Regions from separate parts of the Micromonospora sp. L31 genome, predicted to be linked through region 3. Evidence: riboswitches for the same ligand, from Rfam matches in the RefSeq annotation. Region 3 holds a riboswitch; each other region holds the start of a gene.
The links. A riboswitch is a leader RNA that binds a small molecule or an ion and turns the genes downstream of it on or off. The one in region 3 is predicted to bind cobalamin.
Positions count from the first base shown of each region.

Region 1 (9,438 bases), on a different contig from region 3:
GTCGCTCTCGCCGACGGACAGGGTGAGCAGGGCCGGCGCCGCCGGTCGCGGCGAGGGCACGGGTGCGGCCGCCGGCGCGGCGGCGACCGTGGTCTGCGCGATCCGGGTCGCCGGACGGGACCGCAGGTAGTAGGTGGTCTTCAGGCCGGCCCGCCAGGCGTACGCGTACATCGAGGAGAGCCGGCCGATGGTCGGGCTGGCCTGGAACAGGTTGAGCGACTGCGACTGGTCCACGTACGGGGCGCGGGCGGCGGCCAGGTCGATCAGCGCCTTCTGCGGCAGCTCCCAGGCGGTGCGGTGCAGCGCCTTCAGCTCCGCCGGCAGGTCCAGCTCCTGCACCGAGCCGTCCGCCCGCTTGATCGCGTCCCGGGTCTGCGGGGTCCACCGGCCCAGCCGCTTCAGGTCGGCGACCAGGTGCCGGTTGACCTGGAGGAACTCCCCGGAGAGGGTCTCCCGCTTGAAGACGTTGGAGACCAGCGGCTCGACGCACTCGGCGCAGCCGGCGATCGAGGCGATGGTGGCCGTCGGCGCGATCGCCACCAGCAGCGAGTTGCGCAGCCCGTGCCGGGCCACCCTCTCCCGCAGCGCCGCCCACGCCTCCGGCCGGGTGGGCCGGGCGTCCGGCCAGTGGTCCGGGTGCAGCACCCCGCCGGCTGCCCGGGTCAGCGGGTACGCCGGGTGCGCGCCCTGCTCCGCCGCCAGGTCGGCGGAGGCGTCGTACGCGGCCAGGGCGATCTCCTCGGCGATCCGGGTGGACAGGGCCAGCGCCTCCGGCGAGTCGAACGGCAGTCGCAGCGCGGCGAAGACGTCGGCCAGCCCCATCACGCCCAGCCCCAGCGGCCGCCACCGCCGGTGCGCGGTGGCCGCCTGCTCGGTGGGGAACCAGTTCCGGTCGATCGCCCGGTCCAGCGCCCCGACCGCCAGCCGGACCGTCGTGGCGAGCTTGGCGAAGTCCACGCCACCGTCGACCAGGTGGGCGGCCAGGTTGACCGAGCCGAGCGTGCAGACGGCCGTCTCGTCGTCGCTGGTCACCTCCAGGATCTCGGTGCAGAGGTTGGAATGGTGCACCACACCCCCGCCCGCGCCGACCTGGTTGCAGGTGCGGTTCGCCGCGTCCTTGAACGTCATCCAGCCGTTGCCGGTCTGCGCCAGGGTGCGCATCATCCGGCCGTACAGGGTGCGGGCCGGCAGCGTTCGCACCGCCTTGCCGGCCGCCTCCGCCGCCCGGTAGGCGGCGTCGAACTCCGCGCCCCACAGGTCGACCAGCTCCGGCACCTCCTTCGGGTCGAAGAGCGACCAGTCGGCGTCCGCCTCGACGCGGCGCATGAACTCGTCCGGCACCCAGTTGGCCAGGTTCAGGTTGTGCGTACGCCGGGCCTCGTCGCCGGTGTTGTCCTTCAGTTCCAGGAACTCCTCGATGTCGGCGTGCCAGGTGTCCAGGTAGACGCAGGCCGCGCCCTTGCGCCGGCCGCCCTGGTTGACCGCCGCGACGCTGGCGTCGAGGGTGCGCAGCCAGGGCACGATGCCGTTGGAGCGGCCGTTGGTGCCCCGGATCAGCGACCCCCGCGAGCGCACCCGGGACCACGAGATGCCGATTCCACCGGCGAACTTGGACAGCCTCGCCACCTGCGTGTAGCGGTCGTAGATCGAGTCCAGCTCATCGCGGGGCGAGTCGACCAGGAAGCAGGAGGAGAGCTGCTGGTGCCGGGCGCCGGCGTTGAACAGCGTCGGCGAGCTGGGCAGGTAGGCCAGCCGGGACATCAGCCGGTACAGCTCGCCGGCCTGCTCGACGGTGTCGGACAGGCCGGTGGCGACCCGCAGCCAGAAGTGCTGCGGCCGTTCGAGCACCGCCCGGCTGCGCGGGTGGCGCAGCAGGTAGCGGTCGTGCAGGGTGCGCAGTCCGAAGTACTCGAAGGCGTCGTCGCCGGCGTGGTCGACCAGGGCGTCGAGGGCGGCGGCGTGCGTCGCGACGAAGCCGGCGAAGCCCGGGTCCAGCAGGCCCTCGGCGTACGCGGCGGAAACGCTGTCGCTGAAGCTGTCGATGCCCTGGCCGGTGGTCTCGTCGGCGATCCGCCCGGCGAGCAGGCGGGCGGCCAGCCGGGCGTACCCGGGCTCCTCGGCGGTGAGCCCGGCCGCCGCCGCGATGGCCAGCCGGGTCAGCTCGTCGGTGTCCGCGCCGGCGGTGCGACCCGACTCGACCAGGGCGAGGATCCGCTCCGGGTCGGTGTCGGGCAGGTCGTGGTGGTGCTGGTGCAGGAGGTCCCGCAGTGCCCCGACCGGGGGTGGGGCGATGGTGGATGACGCCGTCACGTGCTCTCCTGGGTGGTCGGTGTGGACCGCGGGAGGGCACGACGGCACGCCGGATCGCCACCGGTCGGTGTGCCGGCGGTGCTCCGTACGGCTCGACGGCCCTCCCACGAGGCCCCGAGGTGGTCCGCGTGCCCGGTGGGCACGCCCTGCTGGCAGGTCTTCGGACTCGCGGGCAGACGCGTCCGGCGCGTTCGCCTACTGGCCGTCGCTTCCCGGGCCCCGTCGGGCCCAGTGCTCGTGACGGCGGTCGTTCTCGCTCACCGCTGCGGGGCAGTCCCGGATTCGCACCGGGTTCCCTGTTCGGCGCGACGCCTGGCGGACGTCGACGCCTGGCGGACCCTTGGGGGGTAGCACCAGCAGTAAAAGTGATCCTAGATGTAGTGGGTCGCAAAAAGCCAACACACCATATGCTGTGGGCGTGTCGCATCGGCGGAGAAATATGCGCCGCGTACAACCTGGACGGTGCCCGACCCCGTCAGCGGGGTGAATGTTCACGGACGGGGTGGGTGGATGCGGGCGGACCTGGAACAGGAGTACGTCGAGTACGTCACGTCGCGGCTGCCGGCGCTGCGCCGGATCGCCTGCCACCTGACCGGGGACGCGCACCGTGGCGACGATCTCGTCCAGACCGCCGTCACCCGGCTCTACGTCGGCTGGCGGCGGGCCCGCGAGGCGGACAACGTCGACGCGTACGTGCGTACCGTGCTGGTCCGGGTCTTCCTCGACGAGAAGCGCCGGCTCTGGTCCCGGGTCCGCCTGGTCGACACGACACCCGAGCCGGCGCCCGCCCCGACTGGCGACGCGGTGGAGGACCGGGAGCTGCTGCACGCCGCGCTCGCCCAGGTGCCGCCCCGGCAGCGGGCCGTGCTGGTGCTGCGCGCGCGCCGTCGCCCGGCGGATCGCCCTCGAACTCCGCTACGCCGTGGATTGGCCCCTCCGGCTGCCGGTGCGCTTCGCCACGCCCCCGGCCGGCCTGAAGCCGATGGCGTACCTGATGAGCAGGAGGGCGAACGACCGCTGGGACGTGGAGCTGTCCTACGGCGCGGTCATCGGCGATCCCACCTCCCGCATCAACGGCCACCCCGCCCGCCGCACGTCCTCCCTGGACGGCGGCGCGAGCCTCCAGGTCTACGGAGTCCAGGGTCTGTACGTGGAAATGACCGCGCACGACAAGGCCACCCTGCGCAAGCTCGGCGGCAACCTGGACGGCCTCTTCCGCAGCGCCACCTTCCACCCGGAGGCCCACGACTGGCGCTGATTTCGGCCGGGCGGCGGAATTCGTCCCCGCCGCCCGGTTTGCGACCGCATCTGCCGGGAAGTCGGGGAACGTGCGAGCGCTGATGAACAAGATCGAGCAGAACGCCGCGCTGGACCCGGTCGGCGATCGACTCCAGCGGGCCGTCCAGTCGACCCTGCGCGGGCAGCGGGTCCGTGACCTGCTGCACGGCGTCTGGCTGGGCCATCCGCTGCACCCGGCGATGGTGCAGGTGCCGGTGGGCGCGTGGATCAGCGCCGCCGTGCTGGACCTGCTGCCCGGTCAGCGCCGGGCCGCGACCACCCTGGTCGGGCTGGGTACGGTGAGCGCCCTCCCGGCCGCCGTCGCCGGGCTGAACGACTGGGCCGCCCTGGCCCGGGACCAGCGCCGGGTCGGGCTGGTGCACGCCGCCTCCAACTCCGTCGCGCTGGTGTTCTACGCCAGTTCGCTCGCCGCCCGGATGCGCGGCCGGCACGGCATGGGGCGGGTGCTGGCGTACCTGGGGCTGAGCGCGGCCAGCACCGGGGCGTACATCGGCGGGCACCTGGCGTACAAGCAGGGTGCGCAGGTGAACCAGAGCATCTCCGAGCTGCACCGGATGACCGACGAATGGAAGGCCATCGCCGACCTGGCCACGCTGCCGCAGCGCGAGCTGATCACCCGCGAGGTCGACGACGTCTCGGTGATCCTCTACCGGCACGGCGACGACGTCACCGTGATGCTGGAACGCTGCCCGCACCAGAGCGGCCCGCTCGGCGAGGGCGAGGTGCAGGAGATCGAGGGCCACGCCTGCGTGGTCTGCCCCTGGCACGGCTCCACGTTCCGGCTCAACGGCGGCGAGGTCGTGCACGGCCCCGCCGCGAACGACCAGCAGCTCCTGCCGACCCGGGTGGTCGACGGAATCCTCCAGACCAAGCTGCCCTGACCTCCCACCGGGCACCTGGCCGGACCGCGGTGGCCCGGGCCGGGCGGCCCGTCGGCTCACGGCATTGCGGGCACGGCAGGGTGCCGTGGCCCGGGCCAGTGACCTGCCGGTTCCGGTCGCGAGCGCCGCAGATCACGCCGCCCGCTGTTGTTGGGCGCGGCCGGGTGCGCGTACCCCTGGTCAGTCACGGCGGTGGCGAGCGCGGGCGGCCGCGACGGCCCGGGCCGGGCGGCGGCGCAGCCCGAGCACCGCGCCGATCTGCGCGCCGACGATGCTGGCCACGGCGAGCACCGCGGAGACCGCCAGCGGCCGGTTCATCCCGTCGTCGTCGGTGGCCCGGGAGGCCCCGGCCGCCATCGCCGGGGGTGCCCCCGCCGGCCGCTCCACCTGCGGCGGCATCGTCCGGGGTGCCGGCTGTCCCGGCGTCGCGCCGGTCCCGCCCGGTCCGACCTGACCGCCCGGAGCACCCGGCCCGGCCTGCTCGTCGGGGACCGGCGACCCGATGCCGCCGGGGGACCCCTTCGGCGAGCCCGGGGACGCGGCCGGCGGCTGGGGCGACGGCTTGCGCGGCGTCGGCTGTCCGGCCACCAGCCGGCCGGTCGCGTGCGTGCGTGCACCGCCGTCCTCCGCCCGCGCCGGCAGCTTGATCAGCTGGCCCGGCCGGATCCGGTCGGCGTCGTGCAGCCGGTTGAGCCGGGCCAGCTCCTGGTAGCGGTCGAAGTCGTCCAGGTAGCGTTCCGCCACCTCGCCCAGGTAGTCGCCCTTGGCGACCCGGTACACCGGCGGGGCCGGCTGCGGCCGGACAGCCTCGGCGCCGGCACCCTCGGGGACCGCCCCCGTCGATCCGACGGGCGGCGCCGCGAGGACCACCGTCGCGCCCGTCGCCGGCATTGCCGCGCCCGTCGCCGGGAGCCCGGTGCCGGCCGTCGCCGGGTACGTCATGGCCGCCGCCGCGCTGGCCGCCGGGCTCGCCGCGATGATCAACGCGACCGACCCGACCAGCGCCGCCGCCGCCCGTTGCTGCCGGCTCATCCCGGGCAGCCGGGGCGCCGGCCGCCGGGTCGCCTGCGCCGCCAGCTCCACCAGCACGGAGAAGGCGAACGTCGCCCAGCCGAACCAGCCGACCACGGCCAGCGCGCGCAGGAACAACCGACCGTCGTCCCGGCTGGTGAGCGCCGTGCCCACCTCCGACAGGCTGGGCAGGTGGTCGGGCAGCGGATTACCGGCGAAGGCGAGCAGCGCCACCGGCGCGCCCACCAGCAGCGCGACCAGGACGACCAGCGACCCGAAGCCGGTGAGCAGCTGGCCGGTCCGCCGAACGGCGGAGCCACGCGGTGCGGTCATGGCGGCCTTCCCTTCCTACGGTGCCCCGGTGAGTGCCCGCGCAGTGGCCTCACCCGAGACGGTGACGGTGTCGTCCATGCCGAAGAGGCCGAGCATGTGCCGGCGGTAGGTGACGGTGACGCGTACCCGGATCTGCTTCTCGCCGTCGATCACGGGGAAGCTCACCGAGTGCCTGGTCGCGCCCGCCGCCGAGAGGTAGTCGCGGACGGCCGCCCGCGCGTCGCCCTCGTCGATTTCCTTCGGGCCGCCCTCGATCGCGCGGGCCCGGTCGACGGCCTGGCCGCCGCTGCGGGCCGCCTCGGCAGCGAGGTCGTCGGCGCGTTGCAGCGACCGGAGCTGACCGGCGCCGTCGTACGCGACGCCGATGACCGCGAGCACGCCGGTCATCGCGACGGCCAGGAACAGGCTCACCCGTCCCTCGTCGCGGCCGGCCCGACGGGCGGTCATCCCCGGCTCCGGTAGCGGTCCAGCGGGGAGGTGAAGATCGCCGCGGCGGTGGTCCGCAGCGGCATCCCGGGCAGCGCCGGCAGCCGCAGGTCGCGGTGGGACACCACGCAGGTCACCGAGACGGTCACGCTCGCCGGCTGCCCGGCCGGGCTGCGGTACGCCGCGTCGAAGCTGGTCGACCGGCCACGTACCGAGCCGCTGAAGGTCATCCGGGGCGCGCCGGCGCAGTTCAGGCGTCGCCAGTCGAGCTGGCGGCGGACGGCGTCGCGGGCCGCGTCGCGGGCGGTGCCGGCGTCCCGGGAGATCGAGGCGGCCCGGGCGGCGTCGTGGGCGGCCGCCTCCACCGCCTCGTCGGCGATCGCGGTGCGCCCGGTCACCCCGGCCAGCACGATCAGCGCGATGAACGCCGGGGCGAGCACCGCCACCTCGATGGAGACCGAGCCCCGGGCGCGGCCGTCCGCGACGGCGGTCACGGGTTCGTCCAGCGTTCGACGGTGCCGTGCGCGGTCTGCCGGACCCGGAAGCTGACGCCCGGGATGACCGACAGGGACCGGCCGGTGACCGTGCAGGTGACCTCGGTGGCCCCGGTGACGCAGGTCGGCCCCGGGCTGTCCCAGCCGACGAGCCAGTCACCGGCCGCATTGAGGAACCGGGTGGCCCGGGCCTCGCCCGCCCCGGCCGGCGCCTGGAGCACCCGCTGCGCGTTCACCCCGCTCTGCGCGGCGTTCAGCGCCGTGGACCGGGCGACGAACCACGCGGCCACCTGGACGGAGGCGAAGAGCAGCACCAGCACCGCCGGCATGACGACGGCCAGCTCGACCGGGTTCGCGCCCCGGTCCGTACCCCCGGCGGCGAGGCGTCGCCGCACGGCCCGCACCACGCCACGCACGGCGACCGGCACGCCCCGACCGGCCGCGCCGTTCCGGGCGGCCCCGCCGTTCCGACCGGCTCTGCCGTTCCGGTCGGGCCGGCCAGGCCGGGTCGCCTGGTCAGGCTGTGCGGCGCGGCCGGACCGGATCGGGTGGCAGGGCCCGGCGGTGTCGGGGGTTCCGACGGCGCGCGCGGTCCGGGTCGCCGGCCCGGGGTGCGGACGGCCGGACGCGCCCCGGGACCGGGCGGTGGGGGCCGCCCGACCGGCCCGGGGTGCGTCCGGCCAGCTCATCGGAGGGGTCACGGCGCGGTGGGGACGCTGTCCATCCAGTCGGTGGCCCGCGTCATCACCAGACCGGTGACCGCGATCGCCGCCGCGACCAGGCCGAAGATGATCACGGCGGTCGGCACCGGGCTGTCGCCCCGGTCCCCCTCGCGGCGCAGCTCCGCCAACCGTGCGGCCAGCGTGACGTGCAGGTAGGCGATCAGTTGCATGGCGTGCTCCTTGTCGGGGTGGGGACCTACAGGCGGGCCACGAACGGGTAGAGCATGAAACCGAGCAGGACGAAGACCAGCAGCGAACCGGGGATGTCCAGCCGGCTGGTCACCCCCTCGGCGCGGGCCAGGTTGTCGGTGCGGATCTGGTCCCGCAGCGAGTCGGCACGACTGCGCAGGGTCTCGTGGACCTGCGCGCCCTCGCTGCCGGAGGAGCGCATGATCGCCCCGACGTCGCCCAGTTCCGGGATGCCGATCCGCTCGGCCAGCTCCTGGAGCTCGTCCCAGGGCGAGTGCATCTGCATCTGCGCGATCCGCAGCGACTCGCGGATCCGGTCGAAGACCCAGCCGTCGCAGACCGCCGCCGCCCGTTCGAGCGACTGCACCGGGCCGTGCGCCGCCGACAGTTGCAGCGCCACCAGGTCGAGATAGGTGCAGACGGCCGCGCGGAACTCGTCGCGTGCGGCGTCCGCCCGCGACAGCACCGCGCGGTGCGCGAGCAGCCCGCAGACCAGCGCCATCCCGATGCTGCCCAGCACCGGTACGACCACCGGCAGGCGTACCCCGCCGAGGAAGAGCACCGCCCCCAGCACGGTCGGGGTGGCCAACCCGATCAGGGCGGAGACCAGCACCGACAGGGCGTACTGCTCAGGGGACTTGTCGATCAGCGCGAGCTGCCGGTGCGGCGGGCTGAGCCAGCGGGAGAACCCGCCCAACCAGTCCAGGCCCCGGCTCGGGGCGACGGTGCCCGGGGGCTGGTGCAGCCGGCGCAGCGCGGGGCCGAGCGCCGGGGCGGCCGGCAACGCCTCCCGGACCGCCAGGAACAGGCCCAGCCCCACCGTCGCCCCGCCGAGCACGGCGACCGCGAGCTGCCAGTTGACGATCACGCGATCGCCTCCTCCGGGTCGGGGGCCGGGAGGAAGCGGGCCGGCGGCGGAGGCTGACTCATCGACCGCACCCAGATCAGCAGCCCGACGAAGGCCGCGCTGAGCACCGCCATCACCAGCTGCCCGAACACGGTGCCGTACGGGCGGACGTACTCGGTGTTCAGCAGCCCGTACGCCAGCACGGCCAGGGTCATCCCGGTGAGGAAGCGGACCGCGAACCGGGGCTGGGTGCGCTTGGCCTCCACCTCGCGCCGGGTGCCCACCTCGGCGGCGGCGGCCGAGGCGATCGAGCCGAGCACGTCACCGAGGCGTTCGCCCCGGTCGGTCAGGTGCAGGATCAGCGCGGCCACCACCTGGTCGCAGACCGGATCGCCGATCTCGTCGGCGAAGGCGAGCAGCGCGGTACGGGCCGTCCAGCCGGCCTGGAGGCGGGCGGCGAGCAGCCGTACCTCCTCCTGGATCTCCTCCGGGACGGTGGCGATGGTGCCGATGATCGCCTGCTGGAGGCCCTGCCCGGTGGCGGAGACGTCCTTCAGCCGGCGGGTCCACTCGCCGACCGCCTCGATCCGGGCGATCGCCCGCTCCTCGGCTCGGCCCACCGAGAACAGCCAGGGGACCCCCGGCACGGCCACCGCCACGATCAGCCCCACCACCGGCAGCCCGGTGAGCAGGAAGGCCAGCGCGCCCGCCGCCACCGCCACCGCCAGCCGGACCTGGTGCGCCCGCTGCGCGCGGCGGCCCGCGCCCGAGCCCAGCCAGAGCCGGCGCAGCCCGCGCCCGGCCCCCGGCGCAGAACGTGCGGGCGCCCGGGTGCCGACCAGCGCGACCACGGCCAGCACCAGGCCGGCGACGCAGGCCGCCCCGGAAACGACGGCGATCAGCTCGATGTTGGTCACGGGGTCGGC
Region 1 is NZ_JBQHDC010000001.1:273,297-282,734, forward strand. Features, by position in the region: gene ACTMS9_RS01385 (ribonucleoside-diphosphate reductase subunit alpha) at 1-2,292, opposite strand, end outside; cobalamin riboswitch at 2,445-2,680, opposite strand; partial or broken gene ACTMS9_RS01390 (sigma factor) at 2,821-3,045, shown strand; gene ACTMS9_RS01395 (hypothetical protein) at 3,233-3,568, shown strand; gene ACTMS9_RS01400 (Rieske 2Fe-2S domain-containing protein) at 3,651-4,490, shown strand; gene ACTMS9_RS01405 (LysM peptidoglycan-binding domain-containing protein) at 4,671-5,834, opposite strand; gene ACTMS9_RS01410 (hypothetical protein) at 5,850-6,281, opposite strand; gene ACTMS9_RS01415 (TadE/TadG family type IV pilus assembly protein) at 6,278-6,754, opposite strand; gene ACTMS9_RS01420 (TadE/TadG family type IV pilus assembly protein) at 6,751-7,182, opposite strand; gene ACTMS9_RS01425 (hypothetical protein) at 7,452-7,646, opposite strand; gene ACTMS9_RS01430 (type II secretion system F family protein) at 7,673-8,530, opposite strand; gene ACTMS9_RS01435 (type II secretion system F family protein) at 8,530-9,429, opposite strand.
Region 1: it holds a riboswitch for cobalamin, as region 3 does, so the genes downstream of both, ACTMS9_RS01385 (ribonucleoside-diphosphate reductase subunit alpha) here and cobN (cobaltochelatase subunit CobN) in region 3, are expected to answer to the same signal.

Region 2 (9,438 bases), on a different contig from region 3:
ACTCGATCGGCGGCCTGCACCGGCTGGAGAGCCGGGCGGAGCGGCGGGCGTTCCTGCTCAACCTGATCTGCTTCGCGGCCTGCGTGGAGGGGCTGTTCTTCTACGGCGCCTTCGCCTACGTCTACTGGCTGCGCTCGCGTGGGCTGCTCTCGGGGCTGGCCACCGGCACCAACTGGGTGTTCCGCGACGAGTCGATGCACATGGAGTTCGCCTTCTCGGTGGTCGACACCGTCCGCGCCGAGGAGCCGTCGCTGTTCGACGAGGCGATGGCGGATGAGGTGCGGACCATGCTGGACGAGGCGGTGACGGCCGAGCTGGCCTTCGCCCGGGACCTCTGCGGGGACGGCCTGCCGGGCATGAACACCGCCGACATGCGTCGCTACCTGGAGTACGTGGCGGACGCCCGGCTCGCCCGGCTCGGCCTGCCGCCCGCGTACGGGTCGACGAACCCGTTCCCGTTCATGGAGTTGCAGGACGTGCAGGAGCTGACCAACTTCTTCGAGCGGCGGGTGTCCGCGTACCAGGTGGCCGTCGGCGGTGAGGTCAGCCTGGACGACGACTTCTGAGGGCGCATAGCCTCGGCTCATGCCTGTCCACCGGCTCGATCGGGTCGACGCCCGGCGGATCGCGGTGCGCGCCCAACTGCTGGACGCGCACCGCCCGCCGGACCTGCTGACCGTGGTCAACAGGTTGACGTTCCTGCAACTGGATCCGACGGCCGCCGTGGCGCCCAGCGCCGACCTCGTCGCGTGGACGCGGCTGGGCGCCGGGTACCGGCCGGACCACCTGCGACAGGCGGTGGAGCGGGACCGCACCATGTTCGAGCACCAGGCCATGGTGCGGCCGACGGCGGACCTCGGGCTGCACCTCGCCGAGATGGCGGCGTGGCCGCCGGAGGGCTCGCGCAAGCACGCCTGGCTGGCGGCGAACGCCACGTTCCACCGGTTCGTGCTCGACCTGCTGCGCGACTCCGGCCCGCTGCTCTCCCGGGACGTGCCGGACCGCAGCGTGGTGCCGTGGCCGTCGACCGGCTGGACGAACAACCGCAACGTCACCCAACTGCTGGAGATCCTCGCCGCCCGGGGCGAGATCGCCGTCTCCGACCGGGTCGGTCGGCAACGCCGGTGGGATCTGGCCGAGCGGGTCTACCCGGCCGGCACGGCGGCCGTCCCGGCGGACGAGGCCCGGCGGACGCGCGACGAGCGGCGGTTGCGTTCGCTGGGCATCGCCCGGGCGTCGGTCGTCGGGGAGGCCGGTGAACCGGCGCAGGTCGAGGGCACCGCCGGCGGGTGGCGGGTCGACCCGGCGGCCGTCGGTCAGCCGTTCGCCGGCCGTACCGCGCTGCTGTCGCCGTTCGACCGGCTGGTCCACGACCGGAAGCGGACCCGGGAGCTCTTCGACTTCGAGTACGTCCTGGAGATGTACCTGCCGAAGGCGAAGCGCCGCTGGGGCTACTTCGCACTGCCCGTGCTGCACCACGACCGACTCGTCGGCAAGGTGGACGCCACGGCCGACCACCGGGCCGGCATCCTGCGGGTGCACGCCATCCACCAGGACGTCCCGTTCGACCCCGCCGTCACCGCGGCGGTGGACGCCGAGTTGGCGGCGCTGGCGGCCTGGCTCGGCCTGCCCACGGTCAGCGTGGCGTGAAGAGTTGTCGTCGCTGGGACGACCACAACTCTTCACACAGTTCGCGACGGGTCAGCGACTGCCTGTCCACCGGTCGGTGTGCAGGGCCTCGGCCAGCGGGCGCTTCTGCCGCCAGCCGTGCCGGGCCAGGTCGGGCACCTGTTCCAGGTGCGTCACCGGCCCGACGCAGAGCCAGGCCACCGGCCGGATGCCGGCGGGAATGCCCAGCAGGTCAGCCAGGAACGGCTCCCGGTAGAAGGAGACCCAGCCGACGCCGAGGCCCTCGGCGGTGGCGGCCAGCCAGAGGTTCTGGATGGCCAGGCAGACCGAGTAGAGGCCGGCGTCGGCGATGGCGTGCCGGCCCAGCACGGCCGGGCCGCCCCGCGACGGGTCGTAGGTCACCACGATCGACAGGCTCGACTCCAACACACCGTCGATCTTGATGCGGGCGAACCGTGCTGCCGCCTCGTCGGAGAGGGTGGCCGCGAAGGTGTCCCGTTCCGTCCGGACGTGCTCGTGGAAGCGGCGGCGCAGCCCGGCGTCCCGGACCAGGACGAAGTCCCACGGCTGTGAGTAGCCGACGCTGGGCGCGGCGTGCGCGGCGTCGAGGACGCGGTGCAGGGTGTCGTCCGGCACCGGCGCCCCGGTGAACTGGGCCCGGACGTCCCGGCGACGGTGGATGGCGGTGTAGAGGTCCACGGCAGGCTCCCGCTGCGCAAGGCCCACCCCGGACGGGTGGGCGGTCGACGCGAGGCCGGTCTTCGGACTCCCGGATCGACGCCTGGCCGCCCGCCTTCCCAGCCGTACGGCCAGTGGCTGCGCTCTCGCGCGTGGACGGTGGCTCCCCGGTCACCGCGGCGGGCCCGTGCCGGATTTGCACCGGCTTCCCGATTCTCCCCGCGCACGCGGGGCACCTCGCATGATCGTTGCCGTCGCGATACTAGTGGCCCATCGGGCGCCGGCACGCCCTGGCGTGCCGGCGCCGCCGGGCGGCATGCTGTGCCGATGGCCGTACACGTCACGCACGACGGACCGGTGACCACGGTGATCCTCGACCGGGCGGCGTCGCGCAACGCCGTCGACGGTCCCACCGCGCGGGCGCTCGCCGACGCGTTCCGCGCCTTCGAGGCCGACCCGGAGGCCCGGGTCGCGGTGCTCTGGGGCGCCGGCGGCACGTTCTGCTCCGGCGCCGACCTCAAGGTGATCGGCACGCCCAGCGGCAACCGGGTCGAGCCGGACGGCGACGGCCCGATGGGTCCGACCCGGATGCCGCTGTCCAAGCCGGTCGTCGCCGCGATCTCCGGGTACGCCGTGGCCGGCGGCCTGGAGCTGGCGCTCTGGTGCGACCTGCGGGTCGCCGAGTCCGACGCGGTGCTCGGGGTGTTCTGCCGGCGCTGGGGCGTACCGCTGATCGACGGCGGGACGGTCCGGCTGCCGAGGTTGATCGGGGAGAGCCGGGCGATGGACCTGATCCTCACCGGTCGCCCGGTGCCCGCCGAGGAGGCGTACGCGATGGGGTTGGTCAACCGGTTGGTCGCGCCGGGTGAGGCGCGGGCGGAGGCCGAGCGGTTGGCCGCCGAGATCGCCCGCCACCCGCAGACCTGCCTGCGCAACGACCGCGCGTCGGTGCTCGCCACCGCCGGCCTGACCGAGCCGGAGGCGCTCGCCACCGAGCTGGCGTACGGCATGCGGTCGCTGGACACGGACGCGGCAGCCGGCGCGGCCCGGTTCGCCGCCGGCGCCGGCCGCCACGGCGCCGTCAGCTGAGGTCGCGCAGGGCGTCCTCGATCGCCCGGTGGAACGTCGGGTACGCGTAGATCATGTGTCGGAGGTGGCTCAACGGCACCGCCGCGTGCACCGCCACCACCAGCGCCGACAGCACCTCGCCGCCGGCCGGGCCGACGGAGGTCGCGCCGACCAGCACGCCCTGGTCGGCGTCGGCGACGAGCTTGATGAAGCCGTCGTTGCCGGCCTTGTGGATCCAACCCCGGGCGGACGACGACAGCTGGGCGATGCCGACCTGCACGTTGATGCCGCGCTGGCGGGCCTGGTGCTCGGTGAGGCCGACCGCACCGACCTCCGGATCGGTGAAGGTGACCCGGGGCAGCGCCCGATAGTCGGCGCGGGGCAGGGTACCGGCGGCACCGCTCGGGCCGGTCGCGGTCATCGCGCCGCCGACCGCGCTGGCCGCGCCCATCGCACCGCCCACCACGCTGGCCGTCCCGCTCGGGTCGGGGCCACCGTCGGCGTGTCGGGTGCGGTCCAGCACGTCGGCGATGACGATCGCCGCCTGGTACATCGCGATGTGGGTGAAGGCCCCCTCGCCGGTGACGTCACCGACCGCCCAGACACCGTCGGTCACCCGCATCTGCCCGTCGACCGGCAGGTAGCGCTGCCCGGGGTCCACGCCGATCGTGTCCAGGCCCAGCTCCTCCAGGTGCGCGCGACGCCCGGTGACCACCAGCAACCGCTCCGCGTGGAACGCGTCGTCGCCGGCGTGCACGGTGAAGGTGCCACCGTCGTGGCTGACCCGGTCCGCCTTGACGCCGGTGCGGATCTCCACCCCGTCCGCGCGCAGCGCCTTCTCGGCCACCTCGGAGGACTCGGGCTCCTCGACCGCGAGCACCCGGTCCGCCGCCTCGACCACCGTCACCCGTACGCCGAACCGGGCGAACACCTGCGCCAGCTCCAGCCCGATCGCGCCCCCGCCGAGCACGAGCAGCGATTCGGGCAGCTCCTCGACCTCGATCGCCTGGTGGTTCGTCCAGTACGGCGTGTCGGCCAGCCCTTCGATCGGCGGCACGGACGGCCGGGTGCCGGTGCCGAACACGATCCCGTGCCGGGCCTGGATGACCTGGTCGCCGACGCGTACCCGGCCGGGGCCGTCGAGCCGGGCGCTGCCGCGCAGGAACCGCCCACCCTTGCCGGTGAACCGGTCGACCGCCACCGTGTCGTCCCAGGTGTCGGTGGCCTCCTCGCGGATCCGCTTGGCCACCGGCGCCCAGTCCGGCTGGACCTGGGCCGAACCGGCCAGCTCGTTGACCCGCCGCGCCTCGGCGAGCGCGTTCGCCGCCCTGATCATCATCTTGCTGGGGATGCACCCCCAGTACGGGCACTCCCCGCCGACCAGGTCCCGTTCGATGCCGACGACGCTCAGGCCGGCCTCGGCGAGCCGCCCGGCCACCTCCTCGCCGCCGACGCCCAACCCGACCACGACCACGTCCACCACTTCCGGCTCCGCCATGCCGTCAGCATTCCCCAGCCACCGGACGCCGGCCAGCGACCGCACCAGAATTCCCGCGCCCGTAATCATTCCTACCGCCTACGGTGGCCGCATGCCCGATCGCTTCGCCCCCGTCGGCGACTGCTTCCAGGATCTGCTGGCCACCGGCCGGGAGACCGGCGCCGGCCTGACCATCTGGTACGACGGCCACCCGGTGGTCGACCTGGGTGCCGACAGCCGCGGGGCGTGGCGGCCGGACACGCTGGTGAACGTCTACTCGGTCGGCAAGCCCGTCGCGGCGCTCTGCCTGCTGCTGCTCGTCGACCGGGGTCGGCTCGACCTGGACGACCCGGTGGCGACCCACTGGCCCGGGTTCCACGCCCCCGCCACGGTCCGCCAGGTGCTGAACCACACCGCCGGCCTGCCGACCTTCCCGGTGGCCCGGCCGGCCGAGGCGGTCGCCGACTGGGAGCTGCTCTGCGCCGACCTGGCCGCCGCCGACCCGGAGTGGGAGCCGGGCAGCGTCGCGGGCGAGCACGCCTGGACGTACGGGCACCTGGTGGGCGAGCTGGTCCGTCGGGTCGACGGGCGGTCGGTGGGGCGGTTCCTGGCCGAGGAGATTGCCGATCCGTGGCGCCTCGACCTGGGCTTCGGACTCGGGGCGGCGGACCAGCGGCGGTGCGTGGACCTGTCGTACGGCGATCCGGCCTGGCCGGTGCGGATGCTGGGTGAGCCGGGGTCGCTGCGGGCCCGGGCGCTGAGCAACCCACCCGGCGGCCTCGACCTGGCGGTGGTCAACAGCCCGCTCTGGCGGGGCGCGCTGGTCCCGGCGGTCAACCTGCACGCCACGGCGTCCGCGCTGGCCCGGCTCTACGCGGGCCTCGCCGCCGACGGCACCCTCGACGGGGTACGCCTGTTCAGCACCGAACTGGTCGCCGAGGCCACCCGGGTCCAGTACGACGGCCCCGACCTGGTGCTCGATCGCCGGGCCTGCTGGACGCTGGGGATGCAGCGCGAGCCGGACGGGAGCTGGGGCATGGGCGGGATCGGCGGCAGCAGCGCCTGGGCCGACCCCGAGCGGGGCTACGTCTTCGCCTACGCCACGGCCCACCTGGCCGACCACGACCGGGTGGACGAACTGGTCGAGGTGCTGCACTCCTGCCTCTGACCTCGGCGGCAGCATGACCCTGCGTCACGAGCACCAAGCATCACCCACCGTGACAGCCCAGGATTCCCCCGCATTGCCACTCGGACGCTTTGCTCTGCTGCCGCCACGGCGACACCTGCACTGAGCAGCGCATCCACTCAGGGCCACCCTGGCGGCGGGGGTCAGGGACCGTTACCGAGGGTTGCTGTTGCCGGGGAGGCAGCAGAGCAAAGCGTCTGAGCAGGTGCTCCGATGGAAGCGACACTCTCACGGCCAGTACATGCTCTCGGTGGCCGTCGCGGGTGGGGCAACCCCCGTGGGCGCGCACCATGGCGAGTCGCCGCCCGCGCATGGGTCAGCGCATCCAGACCGGGTCGGCGCCGGGCACCTCCAGCGGCGGCGGATAGTCCAGCTTCCGGCGTACGTCGTCGGGGAGCCGCCACGGCTGGTGCACCGCCTTCCCCGCCACCGACGCCAGTTCGGGAACCCACCGCCGGACGTACCCGCCGTCCGATCCCCTCGGCGCCCACCTCCCGGGCCAGCCGGATCGTCTCGGCCACCGGGTCGCCCCGGCGCACCACCAGGTCACCGCCGCGCCGGCGCAGTTCCTCGCGCAGCTCGGCCAGGCACTGATGCAGGAACCGGGTGCGGTTCGGCGACCTGTCGGCCAGCGCCGGGTCGAGCACGTACAGCGGCACCACCCGGTCGAACGCCGCGCAGGCGGTGGCGAGCGCCGGGTGGTCGTGCACCCGCAGGTCGCGGGTGAACAGCGCTCACCGCGGTCGGCGTACTCACTGCGAGACCAGGCTCGGCCCGGGTACGGCGACCGGGCTGCCGGTCGGGGTGAGCAGGGCCCGGGCGGCCACCGCCAGCCGGCGGTGCTGTGGCACCAGCGCCCGGCGGACGAACACGTCGTAGCCCTGCGCGGCGACCTCGTCGAGGATCCCGCCGTAGAGCGCGTACGCGGTCCGCATGCACGCCTGCGAGGCGGGGTTGAGCAGGGTGATGCCCGGTGCGGCGGCCGCGTAGTGCGCCTGGGCGCGGCTCACCTCGTACTCGATCAGGTCCCGGATCCTCGGTGTGCTGCGGGCCTGTTCCTTCGCGGCGAGCAGGTCGTCGCGGGTGACGCCGAACTTGGCCAGGTCCTCGTCGGGCAGGTAGGTGCGGCCCCGGTCGAGGTCCTCGGCGACGTCCCGGATGAAGTTGGTGAGCTGGAAGGCGAAGCCGAGCTGGCGGGCCGGCTCGCGGGCCGCCGCCGGGTCGGAGCTGCCGAGGATCGGCAGCATCATGGTGCCGATGACCGCCGCCGAGCCCTCCATGTAGTCGAGCAGGTCGTCGTAGGTCGGGTACGACAGCACGGTCAGGTCCATCGCCATGCTGCGCAGAAACGACGCGAAGTCGGCGCGGTCGAGATCGAAAACGGCGATGGTGTGCAGCACGGCCGGGAGCAGCGGGTCGTCGACCGGCTCACCGTGCAGGCCGGCGACGAACTCCGACGACCACTCGTCCAGCCGGGCGGCGCGCTCGGCGGGCGGCAGCTCCTCGGTGCGGTCGACGATCTCGTCGGCGTGGCGCGTGAATCCATACAGGGCGTGCACATGACGTCGTTTCCACGCGGGGAGCAGCCGGGTGGCGAGATAGTAGGTGCGACCATGCCGTCGGTGCAGCTCCTGGCAGCGGGCATAGGCAGCGGTGAGATCGGTGTCCACCGGCCCTCCTCGAATTCGACGCAGCAATCGACGCAACTCGTAACCCTAGGGTACGCTCGCTCCCATGGCCAACGACGCAGTCGCGGGTAATGCGCTCCGCGTCGCGCCGGCACAGCCGGGAGCGACGGACGATCCGGTCCGCGGCGTACTGGCCGCGTTCACGAAAGAGCTGATCAAGGGGGTGGACGACACCCTGGCGGCGTTCCTGGCCGCCGAGGTCGGCTCACTCACCGAGATCGACGCGGCGATGGGCGGCTTCGCGGCCACCGCGCGCGACTGCGTGCTGGCCGGCGGCAAGCGGGTCCGGCCGACCTTCGCGTACTGGGGCTGGCGCGGGGTGGTCGGCGGCGCGGAACCGCTGCCGACGGTGCTGCCGGCGTTCGCCGCCCTGGAGCTGCTGCACACCTTCGCGCTGGTGCACGACGACGTGATGGACGGCTCCGACACCCGGCGCGGCCGGCCCACCGCGCACCGGGCCGCCGCCGCCCGGCACGTCGCCGCCGGGTACGCCGGCGACCCGGCCCGGTTCGGCGAGGCGGTGGCCGTGCTCGTCGGCGACCTCTGCCTGGTCTGGGCCGATCGGCTGCTCAGCCATGCCACCGTGGCGCCGGCCCGGCTGTTCGAGGTGCGGCGCTGCTACGACCAGATGCGGATCGAGACGATCGCCGGGCAGTACCTCGACGTGCTGGGCGAACACGATCCGGCGAACTGGTCGGTGGACCGGGCGCTGCGGGTGGCCCGCTACAAGACCGCCAGCTACACCGTCCAGCGCCCGCTGCTCTTCGGCGCCTGCCTGGCCGGTGTCGCCGCCGACGCGCCACTGATCGCCGCGTACACCCGCTACGGCCTGGCCGTCGGGGAGGCGTTCCAGCTCTGCGACGACCTGCTCGGCGTCTACGGCGAACCGGCGACCACCGGCAAGCCGGCCGGCGACGACCTGCGTACCGGCAAGCCGACCGCGCTGCTATTGCTGGCCCGCCAACTGGCCACCCCCGGCCAGCGGCGGGCGCTGGAGCGGGCCGGCCGGGTCACCGGCGCCCGGGACGTGGCCCGGCTCGCCGAACTGGTCGCCGACACCGGGGCGGTGTCCCGGGTGGAGCGGATGATCTCCGACCGGGTGTCCGAGGCGCTGACCGCGCTGCACACCGCGTCGATCGACGAGACCGCGCGCACCGCGCTGACCGGCCTCGCCACCGCCGCGACCAGGCGGCGGGCATGATGAGCGACCTTGCGAAGGAGGTGGTCACGTGCGGACCGTGAACGGGCGTACCGACCGGGTGGTGGTCGTCGGCGCGGGCCTTGGCGGGCTGGCGTGCGCGCTGCACCTGGCCGGCAGCGGCCGGCAGGTGACCGTGGTGGAGCGCGAGCCGGTGCCGGGCGGCCGGGCTGGCCGGCTGGCCGTCGAGGGGTACGAGTTCGACACCGGCCCCACCGTGCTCACCATGCCCGACCTGATCGCCGAGGCACTGGGCGCGGTCGGCGAGGAGCTCGACGACTGGCTGGACCTCACCCCGGTCGACCCCGCCTACCGGGCCTACTACCCCGACGGCTCGACGCTGGACGTCATCACCGACACCACCCGGATGGCCGCCGAGATCGCCCGGGTGTGCGGCCCCCGCGAGGCCGACGGCTACCTGCGCTTCGTGGACTACGCGCGCAACCTGTGGCACTGGGAGCGGACCGACTTCATCGACCGCAACCTGGACGCCCCGACCGACCTGCTCACCGCC
Region 2 is NZ_JBQHDC010000001.1:263,376-272,813, reverse strand. Features, by position in the region: gene ACTMS9_RS01380 (ribonucleotide-diphosphate reductase subunit beta) at 1-566, shown strand, start outside; gene ACTMS9_RS01375 (DNA glycosylase AlkZ-like family protein) at 586-1,650, shown strand; gene bluB (5,6-dimethylbenzimidazole synthase) at 1,702-2,328, opposite strand; cobalamin riboswitch at 2,365-2,562, opposite strand; gene ACTMS9_RS01365 (crotonase/enoyl-CoA hydratase family protein) at 2,635-3,396, shown strand; gene ACTMS9_RS01360 (dihydrolipoyl dehydrogenase family protein) at 3,389-4,873, opposite strand; gene ACTMS9_RS01355 (serine hydrolase domain-containing protein) at 4,965-6,020, shown strand; gene ACTMS9_RS01350 (hypothetical protein) at 6,355-6,468, opposite strand; partial or broken gene ACTMS9_RS01345 (deoxyribodipyrimidine photo-lyase) at 6,509-6,769, opposite strand; gene ACTMS9_RS01340 (phytoene/squalene synthase family protein) at 6,791-7,708, opposite strand; gene ACTMS9_RS01335 (polyprenyl synthetase family protein) at 7,773-8,927, shown strand; gene crtI (phytoene desaturase family protein) at 8,956-9,438, shown strand, end outside.
Region 2: it holds a riboswitch for cobalamin, as region 3 does, so the genes downstream of both, bluB (5,6-dimethylbenzimidazole synthase) here and cobN (cobaltochelatase subunit CobN) in region 3, are expected to answer to the same signal.

Region 3 (9,438 bases):
CCGCCTGGACCACCTCGACGAGGCGCAGGCCATCGCCCCGGTGGTCTGCGTGCAGAACAGCTACGCCGTCGACAACCGGGGCGACCAGGACGCGCTGCTGCGCGAGTGCGGGGCGCGCGGGGTGGCGTACGTGCCGTTCTTCGCCCTCGCCGGCGTCCGGCGGGAGGCGGGCGCGGCGGCCGAGCACACCGCCGCCGTCCACGAGATCGCGCGGGCCCACGGCGCCACGCCGCACCAGGTACGCCTCGCCTGGACCCTGCACCAGGGGCCGCACGTGCTGGCCATCCCCGGCACCGGCGACGAGGCGCACCTGATCCAGAACGTCGCGGCCGGCGCGCTGCGGCTCTCCGCCGAGGAGCTGGCCGCGCTCGACTGAGCACGCCCGGTCAGCTCACGCTCACCCGCCTCGCAGCCGACTGTCAGGTGACGGTGCTCCACTGGAGGGACGCCGAGGAGAGGAGCGGGCAGATGGGCTGGTTCAGCCGGCGGTCGCGGGCCGCCGTCCCCACCCCGACGAAGCTCGACCGGGAGGCCACCCGCGAGGACCTGGCCGCGCTGGAGGAGTTCGTGACGAGCCGGCAGGGCGTGGAGTTCTACCTGGAGCCGGAGACCACCGCCACGGACACCACGGTGGTGGCGATCGCCCACGACGGCGAGTGGATCCGCCGCCGGACCGGCTCGCCGCAGGTGGCGGCGAAGCTGGCCGGCCGGCACGCCGTGCCGCTCTACGAGGCGGCGAAGACCGGCTACCCGGAGCGGATGCGGGTCTGGAACCGGGCCCACCCGGAGCGCCGGATGCGCTGACCGCTCACCCCTCGACGGCGGCGCGGGCCTCGTCGAGGGTCATCGGGTCGGCGTGGCTGGAGACGTACCAGTGGTAGCGGTCGTCGAGCAGCCGGCGCACCAGCGCCAGGTCGGGGCCGTCCCCGTCCTGGCGCAGGTGCATCGGCGGCGGGTAGAAGCAGTCGCCGAGCAGCATCACCGCCGAGTCGGGCACCAGCACCACGGTCGAGTCGGGGGCGTGCCGGCCGCCGACGTGGCGCAGCCGTACGCCGGTGGGCAGCTCCAGCTCGTCGGTGAAGGTGCGGGTGGGCGGCAGCACCGCGAAGTCGTCCCAGGAGTCCATGGCCAGGGCGCGGGCCCGGAAGCTGGGGCCGAGTCGCGGCTCGGCGCGGACCTGCTCGCGCAGGTAGCGTTGACTCCACGGGCGGGCCGCCTCGGCGCGCAGCGGCGCCTCCCCGGCGACGTGCCCGACGATCTCCACGCCCGGCCAGGCGCAGGCGCCCCACACGTGGTCCCAGTGGTGGTGGGTGTAGACCAGCCAGCGCGGCTCGGGCAGCCCCGCCGCCGTCAGCGCGGCGCGGATCTCCCGGGCGTGGCCCGGGCTGTGCCCGGCGTCGACCAGCACGCCGCCGCGCTCGTCGGTGATCAGCGCCACGCTCGGTTGGATGGTGCCCGGGTCGGGATCGCCCGGGTAGAGCCAGACCCGGCCGGCGAGGTGGTGGAACGTGGGCTCGGCGATGGCTGGGGTCCTTTCCCGATCGACCGGCGATTCTTCGGCCGGCGGGACCGATCGTAGGCGTTCGGCCCCCGGCCGATGGCCCCGCCGTCGACGCTGACCGGCGGATACCCGCCCGCACCGTCCCCTTTGCTCTGCTGCCGCCGCGGCAACAGCGAAGCGCTCCCAGTGGTGCCTCCGAGGCAGCAGAGCAAAGGGGGCGCGACATCGAGGTCGGACATTGTCCGAAGTGCGGGGACGGTCGCTGATGATCGTCGGGCTTCGATGGGCCGGCCCGCCCGGCGCGAGCCGGGGCGGCGTTGACCCGGTGCCGAGGGGTGTGGCAGCATTCGCGGCCTGACGGCAGTGAAGGAAGTCGGTGCGATTCCGGCGCGGTCCCGCCACTGTCACCGGGGAGCGATCCCCCCTTGCGAGTCACGGCCGTGTTCCTGCGGTTGGAAGGCCGGGGGAGAGCGTTGATCCGGAAGCCAGGATACTTCGGCCGTCGGAGCGACCCCAGGGCGTGGACACCCGAGGAGGACCCCGATGACGCGCAGCGTCTCCACCGCCGACGAGCCCCGTCGTACCCGTTCCGGGCGCGCTGACGCGCCCCTGCCCGGCCGCGCCGTCGCGCCGGCCGACCGTCCGGACACCCCGTCCGGCGCCCGCGCCCCGCGTTCCGCCGTTCACCGCTGACCGCCGCACCGTGCCGCCCACCGGTCCATCGCCGGTGATCCGCCCGGCGGCCCGTCGTACCCGCTGAACCGCGCCCGTCCCCTCGCCTCGCCCGACCGGCCCCGCGCCGGTCCGGGCGTCACTCTCCGGAGCCGTCCGTGCGCATCCTGCTGCTCTCCACCGCCGACACCGACCTGCTCGCCGCCCGCGCCAGCGGCGCCGACTACCGGCTGGCCAACCCCGCCCGGGTCGCCGCCGACGCCGTGCCGGCGCTGCTCGACGGCGTCGACCTCGCCGTCGTACGCCTGCTCGGCGGCCGGCAGGCGTGGCCGGACGGGCTGGCCGCCGTGCTCGCCTCGGGCGTGCCCACGGTGGTGCTCGGCGGCGAGGCGGTGCCCGACGCGGAGCTGATGGCCGCCTCCACGGTGGCCTCCGGAGTGGCCACCCAGGCGCTGTCCTACCTGGTCGAGGGGGGTCCGGAGAACCTGGCCGAGCTGGCCCGGTTCCTCTCCGACACGGTGCTGCTGACCGGCGAGGGCTTCGACCCGCCCGCGCCCACCCCCGCGTACGGGGTGCACGGCGACCGGGCCGCCGCGGTGTCGACGGCGACCCGCCCCACCGTCGGGATCGTCTTCTACCGGGCGCACGCCCTCGCCGGGAACACCGGCTTCGTCGACGTCCTCGCCGACGCGGTCGAGGCGGCCGGCGGCGACCCGCTGCCGATCTTCTGCGGCTCGCTGCGCGGGCTCACCCCCGGCGACGGGCCGCTGCCCCTCTTCGCCCGCTGCGACGCCCTGGTCGTCACCGTGCTCGCCGCCGGCGGTGCCGTCGCGGCGGACGCCTCCGGCGGGGGCGACGAGGATGCCTGGGACGTCGGCGCGCTCGCCGCCCTCGACGTGCCGATCGTGCAGGCGCTCTGCCTCACCAGCACCCGCGAGCAGTGGGCCGGCAGCGACGCCGGACTTTCCCCGTTGGACGCCGCGATGCAGGTGGCCATCCCCGAGTTCGACGGGCGGATCGTCACCGTGCCGTTCTCGTTCAAGCGCGTCGACGCCGACGGGCTCTCGGTCTACGCCGCCGATGCGGAGCGGGCCGCCCGGGTGGCCGGCATCGCCGTCCGCCAGGCCCGGCTGCGGCACGTGCCCAACGCCGACAAGCGCCTCGCCGTCGTGCTCAGCTCGTACCCGACCAAGCACTCCCGGGTCGGCAACGCGGTCGGCCTGGACACCCCCGCCTCGGCGGTACGGCTGCTCGCCGCCCTCGCCGACGCCGGTTACGACCTCGGCGACGAGCCGGTCCCCACCGACGGGGACGCGCTGATCCACGCGCTGATCGCCGCCGGCGGGCACGACGTCGAATGGCTCACCCCCGAGCAGCTCGCCGCCGCCGAGGCGCGGGTACCCGGGCAGACCTACCGGCGCTGGTTCGCCCGGGTGCCGGCGCCGCTGCGGGACCGGATGCGCACCCACTGGGGCGAGCCGCCCGGCGAGCTGTACGCCGACGGCGGCAACCTGGTCCTGGCCGGGCTGAGCTTCGGCAACGTGGTGCTGATGATCCAGCCGCCGCGTGGCTTCGGCGAGAACCCGATCGCCATCTACCACGACCCCGACCTGCCGCCCAGCCACCACTACCTGGCCGCGTACCGCTGGCTGGCCGCGCCGGTGGCCGACGGCGGCTTCGGCGCCGACGCGGTGGTGCACCTCGGCAAGCACGGCACGCTGGAATGGCTGCCCGGCAAGGGGCTCGGCCTCGCCGCCGACTGCGCCCCCGACGCCGTCCTCGGCGACCTGCCGCTGGTCTACCCGTTCATCGTCAACGACCCCGGCGAGGGCACCCAGGCCAAGCGCCGGGCGCACGCCGTCGTCGTCGACCACCTCGTCCCGCCGATGGCCCGCGCCGAGACGTACGGCGACCTGGCCAAACTCGAACAGCTCCTCGACGAGTACGCCACCGTCCAGGCGCTCGACCCGGCCAAGGTGCCGACCGTGCGGGCGCAGATCTGGGAGCTGGTCCGGGCCGCCGAGCTGCACCACGACCTGCACACCGATGACATGCCGGCCGCCGACGACTTCGACGACTTCGTGCTGCACCTCGACGGGTACCTCTGCGAGGTCAAGGACGTGCAGATCCGCGACGGGCTGCACATCCTCGCCGAGGCGCCCACCGGCGAGGCCCGGGTCAACCTCGTCCTCGCCGTGCTGCGCGCCCCCCAGGTCTGGGGCGGCACCCGCGCCCTGCCCGGCCTGCGCCAGGCGCTCGCCGCCGCGTACGGGCTGGACGAGCAGGACCTGCTCGCCGAGCCGGGACGGCGGATCGCCGTGCCCGAGCCGCTGACCGAGGCGGCCGACGGGCCGGCCGCCACCGCCGCCGACGCCGTCGACCTGGTCGAGGCCCTGGCCCGCCGGCTGGTCGTCGGCATGGAGACCCTCGGCTGGGACGCCGACAAGGTCGACGCGGTGGTCGAGGAGGTCACCGGCCGGGCGATCGGCGACGCCGCCGACGTGCTGCGCTTCGCCGCCCGCGAGGTGGTGCCCCGGCTGGCCCGGACCACCGACGAGATCGACCGGGTGCTCGGCGCGCTGGACGGCCGGTTCGTGCCGCCCGGCCCCTCCGGCTCACCCACCCGCGGCCTGGTCAACGTGCTGCCCACCGGCCGCAACTTCTACTCCGTCGACCCCAAGGCCATCCCGTCCCGCAACGCCTGGGACGTCGGGGTGGCCCTCGCGGACTCGCTGCTCGCCCGGCACCTCGCCGACACCGGCGCGTACCCCCGCTCGGTGGGGCTCACCGTCTGGGGCACCAGCGCCATGCGTACCCAGGGCGACGACATCGCCGAGGTGCTGGCCCTGCTCGGCTGCCGGCCGACCTGGGACGACCGGTCCCGGCGGGTCACCGGCGTCGAGGTGGTGCCGCTGGCGGAGCTGGGGCGTCCCCGGGTGGACGTGACCGTCCGCATCTCCGGCTTCTTCCGCGACGCCTTCCCGCACGTCGTGGCGCTGCTCGACGACGCGGTACGCCGGGTCGCCGCCCTCGACGAGCCGGCCGGGGAGAACTTCGTCCGGGCCCACGTGGACGCCGACCTCGCCGAACACGGCGACGCCCGCCGGGCGACCGCCCGGATCTTCGGCTCCAAGCCGGGGGCGTACGGGGCGGGGCTGCTGCCGCTGATCGACGCCCGGAACTGGCGCACCGACGCCGACCTCGCCGAGGTGTACGCCGTCTGGGGCGGCTACGCCTACGGCCGGGACCTGGACGGGCGGGAGGCGCGCGCCGACATGGAACGCTCCTTCGCCCGCATCGCCGTCGCCGTGAAGAACCAGGACACCCGCGAACACGACATCGTGGACTCCGACGACTACTTCCAGTACCACGGCGGGATGGTGGCGATGGTCCGCCACCTCACCGGCGCCGCGCCCGCCGCGTACGTGGGCGACTCGGCGATGCCGCACGACGTACGCACCCGCACCCTCGGCGAGGAGACCCGGCGGGTGTTCCGGGCCCGGGTGGTCAACCCGAAGTGGATCGCCGCGATGCGCCGGCACGGCTACAAGGGCGCGTTCGAGCTGGCCGCCACCGTGGACTACCTGTTCGGCTACGACGCCACCGCCGGCGTCGTCGACGACTGGATGTACGAGCACCTGGCCGCCGCGTACGTCTTCGAGGAGACCACCCGGGAGTTCCTGGAGCAGTCCAACCCGTGGGCGCTGCGCGGCATCACCGAGCGGCTGCTGGAGGCCGCCGACCGGGGCCTGTGGGCGGCGCCCGAACCGGCCACCCTCGACCGGCTCCGCGAGACGTACCTGGCCAGCGAGGGCGACCTGGAGGACCGGCAATGAGTGGCTACCCGTTCAGCGCGGTGCTCGGCATGGACGACATGCGCCTGGCCCTGCTGCTCAACGCCGTCTCCCCGGCCATCGGCGGGGTGCTGGTGCGGGGCGAGAAGGGCACCGCCAAGTCCACCGCCGTGCGGGCTCTCGCGGCGCTGCTGCCCCCGGTCGATCGGGTCGCCGGCTGCCGCTTCGCCTGCGACCCGGCCGCCGCCGACCCCGCCTGCCCGGACGGGCCGCACCCGGCCGAGCCGGCGGCCGAGCGCCGCCCGGCCCGCCTGGTCGAACTGCCGGTCGGCGCCGCCGAGGACCGGGTGGTCGGCTCGCTCGACCTGGAGAAGGCCCTCGGCGAGGGGGTACGCGCCTTCGAGCCGGGCCTGCTCGCCGCCGCCCACCGCGGCGTGCTCTACGTCGACGAGGTGAACCTGCTCCACGACCACCTGGTCGACCTGCTGCTCGACGCCGCCGCGATGGGCCGCTGCCACGTCGAGCGGGAAGGCGTCTCGGTCAGCCACGCCGCCCGGTTCCTGCTGGTCGGCACGATGAACCCGGAGGAGGGGGAGCTGCGCCCGCAGCTGCTCGACCGGTTCGGGCTCACCGTCGCCGTCGGCGCCAGCCGCGACCCGGCCGTCCGCGTCGAGGTGGTCCGCCGCCGGCTCGCCGCCGACGCCGACCCGGCCGGGTTCGCCGCCCGGTGGGCCGACGCCGACGCCGAGATCGCCCACCGGGTCGCCGCCGCCCGGCGGCGGCTGGACCGGGTACGGCTGCCCGACGCCGCGCTGCGCCAGATCGCCGAGGTGTGCGCCGCGTTCGACGTGGACGGGATGCGCGCCGACATCGTCACCGCCCGTACCGCCCTCGCGCACGCCGCCTGGCAGGGCCGGGACCGGGTGGGTGCCGAGGACGTCCGGGTCGCCGCCCGGCTCGCACTGCCGCACCGTCGCCGCCGCGACCCGTTCGACAGCCCGGACCTGGACGAGAAGCGCCTGGACGAGGCGTTGCGGCGGGCCCAGGACGAGCACCCGGACGACGACCCGCCTGGCGGCGGCCCGGCTGGCGGTGCCGGCCCCCAAGACGGTCCGGACGGCCCCGGCGGGGGCGGGGGCGAGGGCGGCCACCCGGCCGGCGGCCACGCCGACGACCACGGTCCCGGCGGTTCGGGCCCGGCAGGGCGCGGCGAACCCGGGTCGACCGAGGCCGACGACGACGGACGCTCCGGCGAACGGAACGACCGCCCCGACCCGGCCGGCCGCAGCGACGGCGGCTGGCCGGCGGACGACGACGACCGGTGGCTGGACCGTACCGACGGCGGTCCCGGCGACGGCCCCGACGGCGGCGACGGCCACGGCTCCCGCCCCGGAGGCGACGCGGGAGACGGCCGGACCGAGGGCCGGCCGGCGAGCGGGGCGCAGCCGGTGGCCGTACCCCAGGGTGGGTTGCGGGCCCGGCTGCTCACCGCGCCCGGGATCGGCGACGGCGTGCCGGGACGGCGCTCCCGCGCCCGGACCGGGCGCGGCCGGACCACCGGCGAGCGGGTGCCGGCCGGTCGGCCCGGCGCGCTGCACCTGCCGGCGACGCTGCGGGCCGCCGCCCCGCACCAGCCGGGCCGGGGCCGGCGCGGTGGCCCGCTGCTGCTGCGCCCGGACGACCTGCGCGAGGCGGTCCGGGAGGGACGCGAGGGCAACCTCGTGCTGTTCGTGGTCGACGCCAGCGGGTCGATGGGCGCCCGGCAGCGGATGTCCGCCGTCAAGGGCGCGGTGCTCGCCCTGCTCACCGACGCCTACCAGCGCCGGGACAAGGTCGCCGTGATCGCCTTCCGGGGCGCCGGCGCGCGTACCCTGCTGCCGGCCACCTCCTCGGTGCTGGCCGCCTCGACCCGGCTGGCCGAGCTGCCCACCGGCGGGCGCACCCCGCTGGCGGAGGGGCTGCTCGCCGCCGCCGAGCTGCTGCGGGTGGAGCGGCTGCGCGACCCGAAGCGCCGCCCGCTGGTGCTGGTCGTCACCGACGGGCGGGCCACCGCCGGCGACCGCCCGCTGGACCGGGCCGCCCGTGCCGCGGCGGTGCTCGCCGCCACCGGCGCGCCCAGCGTGGTCGTCGACTGCGAGTCCGGCCCGGTCCGGCTCGGCCTCGGTCGCCGCCTCGCCGCCCAGCTCGGCGCGGACCACCACCGCCTCGACACGGTCGCCACCGACCCCCTCCGCCAACTCGCCACCGGTCGGGCCTGCGCCTGCCGTGCCGGCACCCACCACAACTGCGCGAACGGACCCGCCACCACGACCAGAAGGAGCGCCTGATGCCGCAGGGCAAGCCGTCCACGGTGCCCGCCGACGGGCTGACCACCCGGCAGCGGCGCCACCGTCCGTTGCTGGTCGTGCACACCGGACAGATGAAGGGGAAGTCCACCGCCGCGTTCGGGCTGGCGCTGCGCGCCTGGACCGCCGGGCTGCCGATCGGGGTGTTCCAGTTCGTCAAGAGCGCCAAGTGGCGGGTCGGCGAGGAGAACGCCTTCCGCGCCCTCGGCGAGGTGCACGAGCGCACCGGCCAGGGCGCCCCGGTCGCCTGGCACAAGATGGGCGAGGGCTGGTCCTGGATCCAGCGCGGCGGCGCGGCCGACCACGCCGCCGACGCCCTGGAGGGCTGGCGGCAGATCCAGCGCGACCTGGCCGCCGAACGCTACGGCCTGTACGTGCTCGACGAGTTCACCTACCCGATGAAGTGGGGCTGGGTCGACGTCGACGAGGTCGTCGACACCCTCGCCGGCCGCCCCGGCTTCCAGCACGTGGTGATCACCGGCCGGGACGCCGACCCGCGGCTGGTCGCCGCCGCCGACCTCGTCGCGGAGCTGACCAAGGTCAAGCACCCGATGGACGCGGGCCAGAAGGGTCAGAAGGGCATCGAATGGTGAGCCCGGACGCGCCGTGGCCGCTGCCCCGGCTGGTGGTGGCCGCCCCGGCCAGCGGGCACGGCAAGACCACCGTGGCCACCGGCCTGCTCGCCGCGCTGCGCCGGCGCGGCCTGACCGTCAGCCCGCACAAGGTCGGCCCCGACTACATCGACCCCGGCTACCACGCCCTCGCCGCCGGGCGGCCCGGCCGCAACCTCGACCCCTGGCTGGTCGGCGAGGAGCGGATCGCGCCGCTGCTGCGGCACGGCGCGAGCGTCCCCACCCCCGCCGACGTGGCGGTCGTCGAAGGGGTGATGGGGCTGCACGACGGGGCGGTCGGCCGCGGGTCGTACGCCTCCACCGCGCACGTCGCCCGGCTGATCGACGCGCCCGTGCTGCTGGTCCTCGACACCACCGCGCAGGGCCGCTCGGCCGCCGCGCTGGTGCTCGGCATGCGCGCCTTCGACCCCGGCGTGCGCATCGGGGGAGTGCTGCTCAACCGGGTCGGCTCGCCCCGGCACGAGACCCTGCTGCGCGACGCCCTCGCCGAGGTG
Region 3 is NZ_JBQHDC010000004.1:68,855-78,292, reverse strand. Features, by position in the region: gene ACTMS9_RS13110 (aldo/keto reductase) at 1-376, shown strand, start outside; gene ACTMS9_RS13105 (hypothetical protein) at 469-804, shown strand; gene ACTMS9_RS13100 (MBL fold metallo-hydrolase) at 809-1,438, opposite strand; cobalamin riboswitch at 1,843-2,019, shown strand; gene cobN (cobaltochelatase subunit CobN) at 2,332-6,009, shown strand; gene ACTMS9_RS13090 (putative cobaltochelatase) at 6,006-8,294, shown strand; gene cobO (cob(I)yrinic acid a,c-diamide adenosyltransferase) at 8,294-8,905, shown strand; gene ACTMS9_RS13080 (cobyrinate a,c-diamide synthase) at 8,899-9,438, shown strand, end outside.